Regions from separate parts of the Mesorhizobium sp. RCC_202 genome, predicted to be linked through region 1. Evidence: riboswitches for the same ligand, from Rfam matches in the RefSeq annotation. Region 1 holds a riboswitch; the other holds the start of a gene.
The links. A riboswitch is a leader RNA that binds a small molecule or an ion and turns the genes downstream of it on or off. The one in region 1 is predicted to bind thiamine pyrophosphate.

Region 1 (8,812 bases):
TCGGAACCAGGGGCGCCGTCATGAAGATCCATCATAAGCCAGCGCTGACAAAGCGCGAGAAACTGTCGCCGGCAACGGCGACCGTTCCGGGCTCGCAGCAACCGGTCGTCGCGGCGCGGCATCTGGCTGTAACTTGTTGACAGCATCCGATCCCGGCGTAGGCTCCGTGCAATCGAAACGGGCAGGAGCGGCCGCCATGAAGAAACCTTATGAAAAGCCGGTGCTGGTCAAGCGCCAGAGACTGAGCTCCGTCATAGCCAGCCCTTCGGCCGTGCCTGTGCCGTGAGGCGGGCGCCTTTAGGGCGATTCCACGACAAGTATGAAACGGCGTTCCGTCCGCAATTGCCTCAAATGAAGGGGTACTTGTAAGGGACTTCCCCTATACGCGGATGTTCTGGCTTCCGGTCAGTGCCGCGCCTGGCTTTCACGCGCCTTTACCCGCCTGATCTTTGCTTCGCGCAGCATCGTCACCGGATCGGCGCCGGTCCACACGATGCCCGCCTGCCTGGCAAAGACGAGGAAGGCGCGCCGGACGTCGCCGAGATCCATCTGCCCGCCGCGCGCCGCCTCGCAGGCGCGCCGCGCGATCTGGTAGCTCTCGCCGCGCGCCGCTATCGGCCATTCCTTGAGGAAATTCTGCATTTCGGTGAGCGAGGCGATCTCGCGCTTGAAGCCGGCGCCGACGGCGATGGCCACCGGGGCTCCAAAAGCCATGTCGCTCCTGACCGGACCTTCATGCATGACGTCGCCTTTCGTGTGTGCCAAAGCCTTTAAATGCGGAGCGCTGGCAACTGTTCCGCGCCGGGGCCGGCGCATCAATTAGGCGCCGCTGACGGAACAAGACCTAAACAAGGGCGTTTTTCCCCCCGAGCTCCCATGTTCGACCTGTCGGTGTTTCCGCCCTCGCGGAGGCAAGGCGGAGCTCGCCAACGAAACAGGAGAGTAAAGATGAAAACCACTCTTATTCCTGCTATCGCAGGTTTCGCTCTGATGGCCGGCATCGGTATCGCGGCCGCCGACGAGGTGATCGTTACGCCTGAGCAGCAGACTGTGGTCAAGGAATATGTCCACAAGCATAAGCTCGCTTCCGTCAATGTGCTTGGCCTCGAGCTGGGCGTCGGCTCGACGGTGCCCGATACTGTCGAATTGCAGCAGGTGCCGGACGTCAAGTATCGTTACGCTGTCGTCAACGATCACACCGTGCTGATCGACCCGGGCACCCGCAAGGTGATCCAGGTCATCGAATGACGTGAAGCTCACGCATTTGCCAAGGCTTCCCGCCATTTTTTGAAGTGGCGGGAAGCTTCCTCTTTTGGGAGGAGGAAGCGTCATGCATCATCCACATGTGGAATCACCAGACATCGCTGCCACGGTCGACCAGCTGCTGGCCGAGCACAGGACCGGGCTGCTGTCGATGAAGGAGGCGATCGCCTTGCTGCGCCAGCGCACGGGAACCGACCGCTCTGACGCGGATTTGGCCGGATTGATCACAAAGAAGGCAGCGCATCTGGGCGTCGCGGTCGTCATCGACGCGCACTGAGGAAAATTGCGGCCTAAGTCGGTCGCTTCTGCGTGATGGCGAAGACGGCACGCGAAAATTCGGCTAATGTTTCTCCTTGGTGATCGGTCCCAATCCAAGGAGACGACAGTGACGGACGACAGGCACGAGCGTATTCGCCAGCGGGCGCACGAAATCTGGGAAAAGGCTGGCCGGCCGGAAGGCGCGCATATGGAGCACTGGGACCAGGCGACGGCCGAGATCGACGGCGAGAAACCGAAGAAAGCTTCCAAGAAGGCCGCCGCGGCAAAGGTCGACAAGCCGAAGGTCGCGAAGGCGGAAAAACCCGCCAAGGCAAAGGCGCCTGCCAAGAAGAAGGCCTGACGGCCCAGTCGCCCAGTCGATTTTCGATCCGGCGCGTTTGGCGTGCCCTCTATGGCGCGGCCACTCCCGGCTAGGCAGCAACGCGCCTGGTTGCGCCAGCCTATCGTGAAGTCTCACGCGTCCCACGCATCGCTCGACGTCGCAAACCTTACCCCGGCGGCGATCATCGCGCCCTCGCACTCGCTGATCAGCCTGAGATTCCTCAGATACCGCGTCACGGTCTCCGGCAGCCACGCCGCGCAGGCCTCGACATAGGCGCGACCATGCACCAGCGTGCCGGTCGATAGCCGCTGGTCCTTCTCGACAATCACCTTCAGATATTGGCGGATGAAGCGGATGTCGTCGGCGATGTCCTGGCTGGCCATGCGCCAGGCGCCGGCGAGGCGCTCGCGCTCGGCAAGCGGCAATGGCGACAGCAATGGGCGGGAGAGGTCGGCGAAAGCGGCATGGTTCGCGGTGCTCAAGGAGATTCCCTCAAAGAAATAATCGTACTTTATGTACGACGAAGGGTCAATCGGCTTTCGTACAAGTTGAACGATTTTAACATGCCCCTTCGGGGTGCTAACCAAGCCGCATCGTAAAACCCTCGACGTCGATATGCGCTTCGCCGAGCGCTCTTCCCAGCGTCAGGTCCACCATCTCACGCCTGTCCGGCTTCAGCAGGCTCAGCCCCTTGCGCAGCGCCTCGCGCCAGGCGTCGCCGCGCTGCCATGCTTCGGCGAAGGCAAATGCGAGGTCATCCTGTCGCCGCGTGGTGTCCAGCGCTTCGACCAGCAGGCTGGCCTGGTGGAGGTCCTTCTCCCGTTTGGCCGCAGCACTTCGTTCGCGGCGTGCGGCGACGATCAGCTTGTGGACGGCGAAGCGCTCGGGCGAGGGGACAAGCACCGGCACCCCGGAGCGATGCAAAAGCACCGTCCGCACCGGGTCGCGGATCAGGAAGTCGAGGAAGCGCAGCGGCTGCGCCGAGGCGCCGCCCAGCGACGGCATAAGGCTGGCGCGATCGGCATGATCGTCGCTGCCGCGGTTCGGCGTTAGGAATTCGATCCGGTAGCGTGAAGCGTTCTCGTATTGCGTCGTGCGGCCGGCATCCGTCCGATGCGGGATTTCGCGGAAGGTCGGGTCGACCGTTTTCAACACCTCGATGACCGGCGCCATGCTGTCGTCGACCTCGGCCGAGACGGAATGGAACTGGGCGAAGTCGGCATCGCCCGTCTGCAGCGCGGCGCCTGGAAGGCGTACACCCAGATATCCGGCATAGGTCTGGAAGGCGACCGTGCCGACCAGCACCGCGCGCAGCCTGAAGATGCCGGCTTTTTCCAGCGCCTCGACAACATCGCCGGTGAAGGTCTCGGGCGCGTTCAGCCCAGCATCGCGCACCAGGGTGGAGACCAGCTTGCGGCGGCTCCTGAGATCGTCCTTGATCTCCCTGAAGGCGGCCACCCGCTTGGCGATCTCGGGATCCTCGGCGGGACCGACATAGCGCCTTGTCTTTTCAGGACGCGTCTCTTCGAAATACCAGTAATCGCGGCCCTTGACCGGCACGCGTACGAAATTGCCCGCCGTCGAGAATTCGGTTTCGAAGGAAGCGTCGAGACTGCGCTGCACCAATTCGGCGTAGAGGGTTCGATAGGCGAGATCGATGGTTTTCATGGCTGCTCCCGGCTGATATCCGGCGTTATAAGGTTTTTGCAATTTTCTTATAACTGCGCGTGAATGAGCCGGATTGCAAGACTGTTATAAGAAAATGGTGAAAATCTTATAACGATAATATCTCCCGTAGGGAGATGGGCGCCTGGCCCAACCGACGATCGCAAAAACCGCTTCCCCATCGTCGCAAACAGTGCTTTAAACCCCCTATCCACAGGGGTGCTCCGTATCGTCGGGGCTGAGATGGCGGCGGCAAGCTTCCGGACCCTAAAGCTGATCTGGATAATACCAGCGGAGCGAGGCGGGCGATGTTTTCCGGCGCACAGATTTCTCTTTATCCGATGACCGACGATTTCGTCGGCGTCATCCTCGGCGCGTTGGGCGCGCTTGGTCCGTACCGCGACAAGCTGCGCATCGAGACCGACGACATCTCGACACTTCTGGTCGGGCCACCCGAGGTGCTGTTCCCCGCCATGCGCGACCTGTTCGTGGCGGCGGCCAGAAGCGGCAAGCATTGCGTGCTCTCGGCGGCCGTCTCGCGCGGCTGCCCCGGCGAGCCGGACGATCCGATCTGCCGCTCCGACGAGATCGGCGGCCCGGTGCTCCCGCTTGACGAGCGCAAGGCGGCAGCCTTGCACGCAGTCGCGCAAACGCCTTCGACCGGCCAGCCGACGGCGGCGCAATTCTCGCTCTATGTGATGGGCACCGGCGACCACATGGACGAGATCTATGGCTGCATCGACTTCCTGAAAAACTCCGGCGTCTTCGAGCGCTCCAAGAACTTCTGCACCAAGCTGCGCGGCGATGCCGGCGCGGTGTTCGCCACGCTTGCCGAAGCCTTCTGCCGCTTCGGTCCGGGCGCCGGGCATGTGACCCTCGACATAACGATTTCAGCGAACAGCCCGACCGCGGTTTGAGCGGCGCGTTTGGACATGATCGTGGTTTCCGGTAAGCGGGAAGAGCCTTCGGCGATTGGCGAAAGCGGTCGCGACAGCCAATCTCCCCCCTCGTGGGGGAGATGCCCGGCAGGCCAGAGGGGGGCGCTGTCCCGCCGACGCTTCCATTGGTTGCAGAGATCTTCGTCTGATCCCGCAAGGCAAATTTCGCAAGCTGGCGTTCCTTCGCGCCCCCCTCTGGCCTGCCGGCCATCTCCCCCACGAGGGGGGAGATCAGCTGTTGCGAACGCCGTCGCCAAGCTTGCCCCCGCCGCCCTCGCATTCGCACTCTTGCTGCTCACCTGGGAGCTCTACGCCCGCCTCGGCGGTATCGCGCCCACCGTGCTGCCGGCGCCATCGCGCGTGCTTCAGCAAGCCTGGGAGAACCGTGCGGCGCTGGCCGAAAACACACTGCCCACCATCCGTGCCACGCTGGCCGGCTTTGCCTGCTCGCTCGCCGCCGCCTTTATCCTTTCGGCGTTGGTGGATTTCCTGCCGCGCCTGCGCCGCGCACTGTTTCCCTTGCTCATCGCCAGCCAGACCTTGCCGCTGGTTGCGATCGCGCCGCTCGTGGTGCTGTGGTTCGGCTTCGGGCTGGTGCCAAAGATCCTGCTGGTGGCTTTGGTCACCTTCTTCCCGATGATGGTGGCGCTGGTCGAAGGCTATGCGTCCACATCGACCGAGATCGCGCAAATGCTCGCCGCCATGGGGGCAGGGCGCTGGCGCGTCTTCCGGCTGGCGCGGCTGCCGTCGGCGCTGCCCTTTTTCTTCGCCGGTTTGCGCATCTCCATCACCTATGCGGTGGTCGGCGCGATCTTCGCCGAATATGCGGGCGCGGCGAAGGGGCTCGGCATCTACATGCTCAACGCCAAGAACAATTTCCGCCCCGATCTGGTGCTTGCCGCCGTCGCCGTCAGCTCGGCGCTGACGCTTGGTCTGTTCGGTCTCGCCGTGCTCGTCCAGCGCCTTGCCATGCCTTGGGAACAGGCGGGCCGCCGGCCTTCGAACGAGGATCGGCCATGACGCGGCTCGAGCTTCGCGATGTGCGCAAAGGTTTCGGCGCGCTCGATGTGCTGGCTGGCATTTCGCTCGATGTCGGCCAAGGCGAGTTCGTCTCGATCCTTGGACCGTCCGGCGCCGGCAAGTCGACGCTGTTCCAGCTGCTCACCGGCGCGCTCAAGGGCGAGGGCGAGATGCGCTTCGATGGCGCGCCGCTCGACGACCACGGCCGCCGCTTCGCCTTCATGCCGCAGCGCGACGCGCTGATGCCGTGGCGGCACGTCATCGACAATGCGACACTGGGGCTTGAGGTGCAGGGCGTGCCGCGCCGGGCCGCGCGCGAACGCGTCGCGCCGCTGTTTGCCGAGTTCGGCCTTGCCGGCTTCGAGCGTGCCTGGCCGGCCGAGCTTTCCGGCGGCATGCGCCAGCGCGCGGCCCTGCTGCGCACCGTGGTGCAGCAGCGCGACATGCTGCTGCTCGACGAGCCCTTCGGCGCGCTCGATGCGCTGACCCGCGCCGCCATGCAGCGCTGGCTGGAGACGATGTGGCAAAGCCACCGCTGGACGGCGCTGCTCATCACCCATGACGTGCGCGAGGCCGTGCTTCTGTCCGACCGCATCTATGTGCTGTCGGCGCGACCGGCGCGCGTGGTGCGCGAAGTCGCAGTGCCGCTGCCGCGCCCGCGCGGCGCAAGTGCGGCCCTTGCCCGCGAGGCGGCGGCCATCGAGGCCGGCATCCTCGACACGCTGCTTGGAGTTCCCGAACCGGAGAGAGAAAATGACTGAACTGACCCGCCGCCAGGCGTTGCTTCTGGCGCTCACCGCCGGCCTGCCTTTGCCTGCCGTCACTCGCACCCGTGCCGCGGCGCAGAAAATCACCGTGGCGCTCGACTGGACCGTCAACACCAACCATATCGGCCTGTTCGTCGCCCGCGACAAAGGCTTTTACCGCGATGCCGGTCTCAGCGTCGAAATCCTGCCCTATGGCGACACCGGTTCGGGCACGCTGGTCGCCAACCGCGTCGCCGATTTCGGCATTTCCGGCTCGCTCGGCCTGTTCACCCAGAAGAGCGCCGGCGCCGATCTCAAAGCCGTCTACGCCGTCGTCCAGTCGGAGACCGGCCGCGTCGTCTTCAACGCCGATCGCGCCACGATCAAAAGCCCGAAGAATCTCGACGGCCTGACCTATGGCGGCTTCGGCAGCGCCTGGGAAAACACGCTGATTTCGACCATCATCCGCCATGACGGAGGCAAGGGCGACTTTGCCACGGTGACGCTGGGCACTTCGGCATACGAGGCGCTGGCCAACGGCGCGGTCGACTTCACGCTCGAAGTCTCGACCTGGGAAGGGGTCGAGGCTGAACTGAAAGGTCTCAAGCAGCGCAGCTTCCGCTATGCCGATTACGGCGTGCCGGACGAGCACACCACGCTGATCGTCGCCAGCAACGCTTTCCTCGCCGCCAACCCGAAGGCGGCCGCGGCCTTTGTCCAGGCAACGCAGCGTGGCTATGCGTTGGCTGTCGATCAGCCGCGGGAAGCCGGCGAACTATTGCTCGCCGCCAGCAAGGACACGCTGACCAACCCGGCCCTGATTCATGCCTCGCTGAAGGCGCTGAACGACGGACATTTTTTGAAAAGCGCCGACGGCGCTATCGGCACGATGGACAAGGCGAAGATGGAAGCGATGGGCGGCTATCTGTTTGCCTCGGGCATATTGCGTGATGGCGACGGCAAGGCGCTGCAGGAAAAGCCGGATTTAAGGGCGTACTTCACGAATGAGTTTCTGGGGTAGGGGAGGCTAAGAAGCCGTCGGCTGGCGGGACAGCGCCCCTCTCTGTCCTGCCGGACATCTCCCCCACAAGGGGGGAGATCAGATGTTGCACCGGCTTCGCCAATCGCCAAGGAGAGCCGGCGCGGCCGCAGCTAATCTCCCCCCTTGAGGGGGAGATGCCCGGTAGGGCAGAGAGGGGGGCAAAGGAACGCTAACCTTGGCAGGTCGGCTCATTGCCCCACTCGCTCAGCTATCCGCCTTCTTCCGGCCGAACAGCCGCCGCAGCCAAACCAAAGGCAGCAGCACGAGGAAGGCGCCCTTCTTCAGCACCAGCAACGCCAGCGCGATGAGCCCGGCGCTGGCGGCGCCGCCATATTTGACGCCGAGCATTGTCGCCAGCACACCCAGCGCGCCATAGCCGGCAACCTTGTCGCCGCTGGAGTATTCGAAATAGGACGAACCGGCCTGCGGTCTGTAGGCGGCCGCGGATGCCGTGACGATCTTCTGCACGTCATCGCTGGTGATGTTGCCGTTCACCGGCACGATCTTGATCGGCACATAGCCCTGCCGGTCGAAGATCGAGACCGAGATGTTGATCGTCCTGTCGCCGCCCCAGTTCAGGATGTTGGCGTAATAGAGGATGTTCTTGCCCTTATCGATCTGCGGGTAGACCAGCCAGCCGTCGAAGCGGATGTCCTGCCCGAGCCGCTGCGACTGCGCCTTGACCGAATCCTTGAAGCTCTCCTCGATCGAGCCGATTTCCTGGCTGCGATCGCCGCTGTCCCAGTCGGCCAGGCTGACATAACCGTCCGACACCGGCTTCTCGACCGTGAGATTATCGATCTCCGGCGTGAAACCGAAGATCAGCTGGTCGATCGTCGAGCACTGGTCGCGGTCCCAGCCGAATTCCTTCACCACCAGGTTGCAGCGGTCCTCCGGCTTCAGATAGAAGGCGCCACCTCCCGACGGCGTTATCGTGCCTCTTGCGGCAGTCAAAGGCTGGCTGAAATTTTGCGGATGATAATTCGCATCCTCCGCGTGCGCGATGGCCGGCTGCCCCAGCAAACAGGCATGCGCCACCAGGATGAAAAACAGATTCTCCCTGACCGATTTGTTCATGACCCCTTCCCGGCAGACCGGACCCCAACCTCACGCAACGGTGATCTAAAGGGATTTCGAAAGCAAGTACAAGATAGGAAAGTTCTTTTTTTGTTCCTTATGTTGAGAGCGATACACAATCTTTCAAGCGGCCCTTATTTGGCTTGAAAGCTCAAGCTCGCATCCGCGCGTCGCCCATCGCCTAATTCCTGGCAAGTTCATAGAGCAAGGCGGTCTTGATGTGCCACCCGGCTTCGCCGTGGAGCAGCAGGGCGGCCTCATACAGTTTCGCCATGGCTGGACACAGACCAGGAAAGTCGTGCCTGGCGTTCGAGATCGCGTCCAACTCGGCCGGCGTGCCGCCAATCTTGGCGAAGGCATCGGCCACCATCGACCAATCCTGATCGACAGGCATCGCCGCTGGCAAGCCGCTTCTTTCGGCAGCGCCGAAGGCACGGATCAGCGTGGCGCCCACCTTGTC
Region 2 (8,812 bases), on a different contig from region 1:
AAAGTTCCGCAACTATCTGGCTGCCGCCGACGGCGCCGATCTCGCCGTCGTTTATTATTCCGGCCACGGCTTTCAGATCGGTGGCGAGAATTTCCTGATTCCGGTCGATGCGTCGTTGAAGGACGCGGCCGACATGGAAGTCCAGGCGATCAAGCTTGACGACCTGCTGCAGCAGTTGCGCTCGAAGTCGAAGATTCAGATGATCATCCTCGATGCCTGCCGCAACAATCCGTTCCCGCGCAAGGACTATTGGTTGCGCGACCAATTGATCGTCTCCGGCGGCACCGGGCTCGCGCAGGTAACAGGCTCGCAGAATGCGCTGATTGCCTTTGCCACCGGGCCGGGTGCCGTTGCTTATGACGGGTCCGGCGATCTCAGCCCCTTCTCATCGGCCTTTTCCCGCCGCGCGCTGGCGCCAAACCAGGAGATCCGCTCCGTCATGGCCGCCGTGCGCCGCGATGTTGTCAAGGCGACCAACGGCAAGCAGGTTCCGTGGGAGAGTTCCTCGCTGCTCGACGATGTCGTGCTGATGCGTGAGGTGAGCCAGCCGACGCCGCCGACGCCTGACGACGCCCAACCGAAGCAGCCCGCGACTGAGCGCGGAATTCGCATCGCGGCTGCCGCCGCCGCGATCGAGAGCCATGACACCGGCGTCGCGGTCGGCGTCGGCCCGGTTCCGCTGAAACTGGATTTCCCGGCCGAGGATTCCTCGATAAGCCTCAAGCTCGCCAGCTACCCGATAGCCGGAACGCTGTCCCTGCCGGATCGCGTTCTGACGTCACAATCGAACCTGACGGCCGGTGAAGTCGACAATCTGCGCTATGAGCCGCAGATCGGCTCGGCGGCTCCCGTCGAGATCGGATTTCAAATCCGCGCCGGTGACGTATCCAAGCGGGCTGCGATGAAGCTGTCGCCAGCGATCGACCCTTGCGACCAGGCGGCTGGCGAGCCGCTCGACCTGCAGGGCGTCGTTCCCGGAAGGTTGCCGAGCGAGATCGATGCGGGGGCCGTCGAGTCCTGCGAGGCGGCGGTAAAGTCCTACCCCGACATTGCGCGCTTCCGTTACGAGCTGGGGCGGGCGCTGCTGGCATCAGGCAAGGTCGACGAAGCAAGACAGGCGATCCAGCAGGCCGCGGACAAAGGACATGTCCGTGCTGTTTACCAGCTCGGCTACATCGCCGCGTCCGGGATAGGGGCAGCCCCTGATCTGGTGAAAGCCAACGGCTTCTATGCGCAGGCGTCGGACAAGGGAGATCCCTACGCCATGACCGCCTGGGGCCGCGCCTTGTTCGATGGTGTGGGCGCCCAGCGCGATACCGGCAAGGGGCTGGATCTGCTGCTCAAGGCAGCGGCGATGGGACAGGTCGATGCCACGAAGGACCTCGCGGTGATCTTCAAGCAAGGCCGCAACGGCGTGCCCGCCGATCCGGCGCGCGCGCTGGCTTTCCTCAAGGCCGGCCTTGATCGGCAAGAAGCCTATTCGATGGGCATTCTCGGCCTTTCACCCAAGCGAAGCGAGGTGAAGCTTGCGGTGTGCAAGCCTAAGGTGGTGACGAAGGTGATCACCAAGATAAAGGTGATCCGCACCCCTGCGCCAAAAGCGCCGCCACCGAAGATCACCCAACCAGCCGGGCCGGTGCCCTGGCGCGGCGGCAATGGCGGCGACCACAATCCTCCGCAACGCGGCGGCAGCGATAACAGCGATGGCTGATTAAGCCGGCGTCGGCAGCAACAAAGCTGGTGCTGCCGTCGCTGACCAGAGCATTTCACCGTTTCATGGAAACGGTGAAATGCTCTAACTATTTGTTTTTACGCAATTCCGGACGGAAAACCGCACACACTTTTCCTGGAATTGCTCTAGCAAGAAACGGTCCAAAAGCACACTGTGATCGCGGAGGCCTGAAGTGGCGGCGGCCAACAGCAACCCGCTTGCCTGTAGGTCCTACTTGTCGGTGACGATCTTGACCTTGTCGCCGGCCGACACACTGGCACCCGGCGACATGGCGTTGAGCACCCGGAACAGATCGAGCTTGCGATCGACACCGACCATCTGGGCGGAGAGCGAGCCCATCGTCTGACCGGCCTGAACGGTGACCACCCTGATATGCAGCGGCTTCAGCGCCGCCTTCTCGGCCGGGCTCAAGGTCCGGAAGGAGCTGCTGACCGAGCGTGCCACCGGATCGAGCGAGGCGCTGGCCGAAGGTGCGGCCGTCAGCAGCCGGTAGACCTGGCCGCCGGCGCGGATCACCGCGATGTCGAACTGCCAGCCTTGCGCGGTGGCATGCGCCGTCGCGGCGTCGTTGCCGTTGATCGTCTCCTGGCGCACGCTGGCCTCTTCGAGGCCCGCAACCCAGCCGCTGCGGATATAGTCGGTGAGCGACACCGACTTGTCGATCGCCACGCCGTCGAAGCGGATGGCGATGTCGCCCGGTCCGGTCGCGGTCACCGCGGCAGCGGTGTTGTCGATAATGAAACCGTCCGGCACGGTGAACGAGACACCGAGGTTGGGATGCAGGAAGGTCTGTCCGCGCACATAGCCTTCTTCCGGCGTGTCGCCGTAGAGCAGGCCGTCTATGCCGGCGAGGAAAGCATCGCGGTCGCGCGTGCCGACGCCCGGCGGGCCGAAGTTGCGGGCAAGGCGCTGCGCCAGATCGATGCGCTGCGGCGTGTTGGGGTGCGTCGCCAGGAAGTCGAGGCTGGCGTCGGTGGCGCCGCTGACTGAGCGGAAGTCGGTATAGGCCGACATTGACTGCAGGAAGCGGCCGGCGGCATAGGGGTCGTAGCCGGCCTCGCCGATCGACTTGATGCCGATGGCGTCTGCCTGCAGTTCCTGGTTGCGCGAGAACTGGGCCAGTCTCAGCTTGCCGCGGATGAGCGCCGCCTTGGCGGTCGGGCTGTCGCCGAGCACATCGGAGACCACCTTGGTCGCCAGGCCTTCCTCGGCCTCGAGCTGCTGGCGCTGCAGACCGTGATTGGCGGTGACATGGCCCATCTCATGCGCGATGACGGCGGCGAGCTCGGACGAGTCGTTGGCCAAAGCCAAGAGGCCGCGCGTCACATAGAGATAGCCGCCCGGCAGCGCGAAGGCGTTGACGTTGGGCGAGTTGAGGATGGTGATGCGATAGGTCTGGGTCGGGTTGGCCGACACCACCGTCAGATTGCCGACGACCTTGGCCACCATACGTTCAAGCCTGGGGTCGGAATATTCGCCGCCATAAGTGGCCAGGATGCGCGGATGCTGCGCCTTGGCCATTTCGGCGAGCTTGGCGTTGGCAACGACATTGTCGACGGTGATCGGCTTGTCGGAAGGCTGGAACCCGTTCTCCTGCACATCCGGCGGCGTGAACATCTGGCAGCTTGCCAGCGCCACGGCGAAGCCGGCCAACGCGAAGAAACGCGCCAGTGGCCTCATCCACACTGTCTCGGCGCCGGTCGACAGATCGGCTTCCTTTCCAAATTCTCGGCAAATCACGGCCCACCGGACCAGTATGGCCGGACCTAGCCATACTCCCCCGGACAAGGCAAGCAAACGCCGGATCACCCGTTGCCGGTTTGGCCGTAAATTATGTCCGCTTCCGGGCAATGTGTTGTGATCCGGCAACGGTGCCGCCTCGATCGCCGATATAGCGCCTGAACGCATCCGGTCCAGACCGGTCGAAGAAATCAACTGCCGGGCCAACCGCCGCGATCGCGCCTTCGTCGAGAAAGGCCATGTCCTGGCCGATGCGGCGTGCATCCTCCGGCTGATGCGTGACGAAAAGCACGGTCATTGCGCGCTCGGCATGAATGTCGGCCACGAGATCGAGCATATCGTCGCGCAAAGCCGGGCCGAGCGACGCGAAGGGCTCGTCGAGCAGCAGCACCGGCCGGTCGCGCAGCAGCACGCGCGCCAGCGCCACGCGCTGCCGTTCGCCGCCGGAGAGCTCGCGCGGCAGCCGCTTCTCCTTGCCGGCAAGGCCGACGCGCGCCAGCGCCTCGGCAACGGCAACGCGGTCGGCATCGCCAAGCCTCAGCGACGGCGAACGGCCGAGCCCGACATTGGCTTCGACCGAAAGATGCGCGAACAGATTGTTTTCCTGGAAGACCATCGACACCGGCCGCGCCGAGGGCGCGGTTTTGCCGACATCATCGTCGCCGATCAGCACCCTGCCTGCTTCGGGCGATTCGAAGCCGGCTATCAAACTGAGCAGCGTCGACTTTCCGGAACCGCTCGGCCCCATGATGGCGGTGATCCTGCCGGCAGTGAATGCGACATCGAAGCGGAACGACGCCTCGCCGTAGCTGAACGCAACGCCGTCCAGCCGCACCGCGAGCCCCTTGTGCGGGGCAGTATCGCCGATCGTCGCCGTCATGACTTTCCTTCCCGCCCGAGCCGGTCGGCGGCCACCACCAGCATCAGGCAGACGAGCCCAAGCAGCAAGGCAAGTCCCGCGGCGTCGGCGGTGCGGTAGCTGCCCATGCGCGCCAGGAGCAGATAGGGCAAGGTCTGCACGGAATCGCTGCCGAAGAGCGCGATCACGCCGAGATCGCCGAGCGACAACGCCATGGCGAAGGCAAAGCCGGTTGCCAAGGGCCGCCGCAGCGACGGCCAATCGACAAGGCGCAGCCGGCTCCAGCCGGAAATGCCGAGCGCCAGGCAAAGCCGCTCATGCCGCTCGCTGGCCGCGTCATAGGCGGGGCGGATCGCACGGATGGCGAAAGGCATCGCCATCACCGCATTGACGGCGACGACCATGACCGGGGCGACGGCAAACACATCCGCCACGTTGCGCAGGGCGAGAAACCAGCCGGCGCCGAGCACGATCGGCGGCACGACCAGCACGAAGCCGGCACCGGTGTCGGCGGCATGCTCGAACAGGCTCATGGCCTTGTCGCGGCTGCGGCGCAAAGCCAATGCCCGTCGCGCGGCGATCAACGCCAACGACAACGCGACGGCAAGCAGCGCCGCCATGAAGGCAAGGCCGGCGCTGGTCAGCGTCGCGCGACGCAAGGCCTCCTCGCCCGCCAGTCGGCCAAGATCCGCCTTCAGCCCCGCCAGTACGGTCGCAACCATCGGCCCGGCAACGAACAGCAAGGCGACCGCGATCAGGCCGGCGTTGAGCACGGTTTCCATCCGGCCAACGCCGAGATAACGGCGCGGCGCCACCGGCAGGTTGGCGTCGCCCACCGTGTTGGCGCCGAGCCGGGCGAGCGCGACCATCACCACGAATGTCAGGCCTATCTGCAGCAGCGTCAGCACCACCGTTCGCGCGGGATCGAAATCGAAGCGTAGCGCCTGGTAGATGGCAACCTCTAGCGTCGTCGCGGCCGGTCCGCCGCCTAGCGTCAGCACGATGGTGAAGGAGGTGATGCAAAGCATGAAGACCAGCCCGGCGACGCCAGGCAGTGCCGCACGCAGCGCCGGCCATTCGATCAGCCGGAAGGCCGGCCGCGCGCCCATGCCGAGCTGGCTCGCCAGCCGCCATTGATCGGTCGGAATAGTGCCGAGCGCCTCCAGGAAAAGACGCGTTGCCAAAGGCAGGTTGAAGAAGACATGCGCGACCAGGATGCCGGAGAGCCCGTAAATCCCCGGCCATTCTCCGGCGCCGAGGGTTCCAAGCACGCCGGCAAAGTATCCAGCCCGGCCGTAGAGCGCCAATATACCGAGCGCGGCCACGATGGCTGGCAGCGCCAGCGGCACGGTGAAAAGCTGCAGGATCAGACGGCGTCCCGGAAAATCTGGGTGCCGCGACAGGGCGCGCGCCACCAGCAGCGCCGGCGCGGCCGATAGGAGCGTCGACAGCAAGGCTTGCCAAAGCGTGAAGCGGGCGACGCTGAAGAGGTAGCTGTCGAAGGCGGCATAGGCGCCGGAGAGATCGTGCGCGCCCTCGAGCGCGAGGCCGGCAAAGGCGCCGCCGATGAGGATGGCGATGGCCGCAAGGGCGACGACGCCGGCGGTGATGCGGGAATCACGCGCAGCGTGCACGCTGCACCTTGGTGGAATCTAGCGAACGCCGAGTTCCTTCGCGCCCCTCTCTGTCCTGCCGGACATCTCCCCCTCTAGGGGGGAGATCAGCAGCCTCTGCGCCCCGCTCGCTCCTGCACCGTTGGCGATTGGCGAAACCACCGGCTACAGCCGATCTCCCCCCTTGAGGGGGAGATGCCCGGCAGGGCAGAGAGGGGGGCCTTGACGCCAACATCGGCAAGCTCGCTGCCTTACTTGCTCATCACCGCCAGCCACTCGTCCACCCAGGCCTTGCGGTTGGCCGCCACCTCTTCCGGGCTGAACAGCAAGGTCTTGGTCGGCTTCACCAGTTTGTCGAAGGCCGGGTTGAGTGGCTTGTCGGTCTTGCCGGCCGGGAACATCCAGTTGGTTTCCGGGATGACATCCTGGAACTTCGGCCCGGTCATGAAGGCGATGAATTTCTGCGCCAACGGGTTTTTCGCGCCGGTCGTGGTGATGCCGGCAACCTCGATCTGCAGATACTCGCCTTCCTCGAAGGAAGCCGCCTGGTAGCGCTCGGTATTCTCGGCCACCATGTGGTAGGCCGGCGAGGTGGTGTAGGACAGCACCATCGGCGCTTCGCCCTTGGTGAACAGGCCGTAGGCTTCGCTCCAGCCCGGCGTCACCGTCAGCACTTTCGTCTTGAGCTTGGCCCAGGCCTCGGGCGCCTTGTCGCCATAGACCGACTTGACCCAGAGCAGCAGGCCGAGCCCCGGCGTCGAGGTGCGCGGATCCTGGATGACGATCTTGTCGGTGCCGGCGCCTTCCACCAGGTCCTTCAGGCTTTTCGGTGGCGTTTTCAGCTTCTGCGTGTCGTAGACGACGGCGAAATACCCATAGTCGAAAGGCACGAAAGTATCGTCGCTCCAGCCGCCGGGAACATTGCTCGCCGACACCTCGCCATGCGGCGCGAACAGCCCGCTCGCCTTGGCGTCGGCGGTCAGGTTGGTGTCGAGGCCAAGCACGACATCGGCCTTGGTGCCGGCGCCTTCCAGCTTGACGCGGTTGAGCAGCGCCACACCGTCGGCGACCGAGACGAATTCGAGATCGCAGCCGCATTCGGCCTCGAATTCCTTCTTCACGGCCGGACCGGGACCCCAGTCGGCGGTGAAGCTCTCATAGGTATAGACGGTGAGCTTGTCTTTCGCCGCGGCAGGGCTCGCCATAAGCGAAACAAGGCCAGTTGCCAGAATAAGATGTGACAGTAGCGAGCGCATCGGCGCCTCCTTCGTTCGAGTGACAAGGAATTGAGGCGCCGGACGGTCCGAAACGTCTAATCCCTCCGCCGGTACAAACCGGATCAGGTTCAGCGGGTTGGCTTTCTTGCCTCTCAGCCGGATCAAGTCCGGCACCCCGTTAGAGCGTTTCGACAGATAGGCCTGGCCGAAGCGGCACGCAAGCGGAAGTTTGCCGGGCATCTAATGTTCGGATGGGGCCTTCCTGTTTGACGCAATTCCGGACGGACGCTACGGCGAAGCCGCCGAGCGTGAACGCTTTCCACTTTTCCTGGAATTGCTCTGGAGGCGAAGTATGGAGCCGCCCGGCTTCCGTTTCACCCGACGGGCTGGTAAGGGCGACGGCCATGGGCACATTCACCATCCTGCTTGGCGGCGAGCTTATCCGCACCCCTCGGCTCGAACGCCAGATCGAAGGCTCGCGCGTCATAGCCGCCGATGCCGGCATCGGCCATGCCCGCATGCTGAGCATCGTGCCGGAGCTGTGGGTCGGCGATTTCGATTCGGTGCCGGCCAACCTGCCGGAGAACCTGGCCGCCGTGCCGAGGACCGTCTTCCCAGCCGAGAAAGACAAGACGGATGGCGAACTGGCCATCGCCGAAGCGCTGGATCGCGGCGCGACCAGCCTCATTCTCGCCGGCGCCTTCGGCGGCAAGCGGGCCGACCACGCTTTCCTGCATCTGGCGCTTGCCGTGCGCCTGGCAGAGGCGGGCATCACGGTCCTTTTGACCAGCGGCGCCCAGGAAGGCGCCCCCGTGCTGCCCGGCAAGGCGGCTTTCGATTACGCCGACGGCACGCTGTTTTCGGTGCTTGGCTTTTCCGACCTGTCCGGCTTGACGGTCACCGGAGCCAAATGGCCGCTCGATCATGTCGAGGTGGCGTTCGGCTCCTCGCTCACTATATCAAACGAGGTCAGGGGCCGGCTCGGCATCGCGCTGGAGCGCGGCAGGGCGCTGCTTCTGGCCCACCCTCATCCCCTCCCAGAAAGCTGATATGGCGCCGCCACTCCTCAATCTCGACGGCATAAAACTGACCTTCGGCGGCGCGCCGCTGCTTGACGGCGCGGCGCTGAGCGCCTCTGCCGGCGACAAGATCGCCCTAGTCGGGCGCAACGGTTCCGGTAAGTCGACGCTGCTCAAGACCGCCGCCGGCATCATCGAGCCGCAGGACGGCGAAGTGTTCCGCCAGCCTTCCGCGACCGTGCGCTATCTGCCGCAGATGCCCGACATGGACGGCTTCGCCACGGTCCGCGCCTATGTCGAGGCCGGCCTCGGCCCGGCCGACGATCCGCACCGCGCCACCTATCTGATGGAACATCTCGGCCTCACCGGCGACGAGCGCCCGAACGATCTTTCCGGCGGCGAGGCGCGCCGCGCCGCGCTTGCCCGCGTCATGGCGCCCGAGCCCGACATCCTGCTGCTGGACGAGCCGACCAACCATCTCGACCTCTCGGTCATCGAATGGCTGGAAGAGGAGCTTGCCCGCACCTCTTCGGCCGTGATCCTCATCTCGCACGACCGCCGTTTCCTCGAACGCGTCACGCGCGCCACGGTCTGGCTCGATCGTGGCCAGACGCGGCGTCTCGACAAGGGCT

Region 2: another riboswitch for thiamine pyrophosphate. It lies ahead of thiB (thiamine ABC transporter substrate binding subunit); the one in region 1 lies ahead of AB6802_RS08455 (YkoF family thiamine/hydroxymethylpyrimidine-binding protein).

What each region holds. Positions count from the first base shown of each region.
Region 1 is NZ_JBFUPO010000003.1:230,649-239,460, forward strand. It holds gene AB6802_RS08420 (putative RiPP precursor) at 197-286, shown strand; gene AB6802_RS08425 (DUF982 domain-containing protein) at 406-714, opposite strand; gene AB6802_RS08430 (DUF1236 domain-containing protein) at 949-1,248, shown strand; gene AB6802_RS08435 (hypothetical protein) at 1,331-1,540, shown strand; gene AB6802_RS08440 (DUF2934 domain-containing protein) at 1,649-1,882, shown strand; gene AB6802_RS08445 (hypothetical protein) at 1,996-2,346, opposite strand; gene AB6802_RS08450 (GSU2403 family nucleotidyltransferase fold protein) at 2,444-3,532, opposite strand; TPP riboswitch at 3,735-3,847, shown strand; gene AB6802_RS08455 (YkoF family thiamine/hydroxymethylpyrimidine-binding protein) at 3,838-4,446, shown strand; gene AB6802_RS08460 (ABC transporter permease) at 4,663-5,487, shown strand; gene AB6802_RS08465 (ABC transporter ATP-binding protein) at 5,484-6,248, shown strand; gene AB6802_RS08470 (ABC transporter substrate-binding protein) at 6,241-7,254, shown strand; gene AB6802_RS08475 (DUF2167 domain-containing protein) at 7,480-8,352, opposite strand; gene AB6802_RS08480 (hypothetical protein) at 8,534-8,812, opposite strand, start outside.
Region 2 is NZ_JBFUPO010000015.1:61,245-70,056, forward strand. It holds gene AB6802_RS27000 (caspase family protein) at 1-1,711, shown strand, start outside; gene AB6802_RS27005 (M48 family metalloprotease) at 1,943-3,412, opposite strand; gene thiQ (thiamine ABC transporter ATP-binding protein) at 3,564-4,352, opposite strand; gene thiP (thiamine/thiamine pyrophosphate ABC transporter permease) at 4,349-5,965, opposite strand; gene thiB (thiamine ABC transporter substrate binding subunit) at 6,196-7,200, opposite strand; TPP riboswitch at 7,244-7,349, opposite strand; gene AB6802_RS27025 (thiamine diphosphokinase) at 7,566-8,210, shown strand; gene AB6802_RS27030 (ABC-F family ATP-binding cassette domain-containing protein) at 8,212-8,812, shown strand, end outside.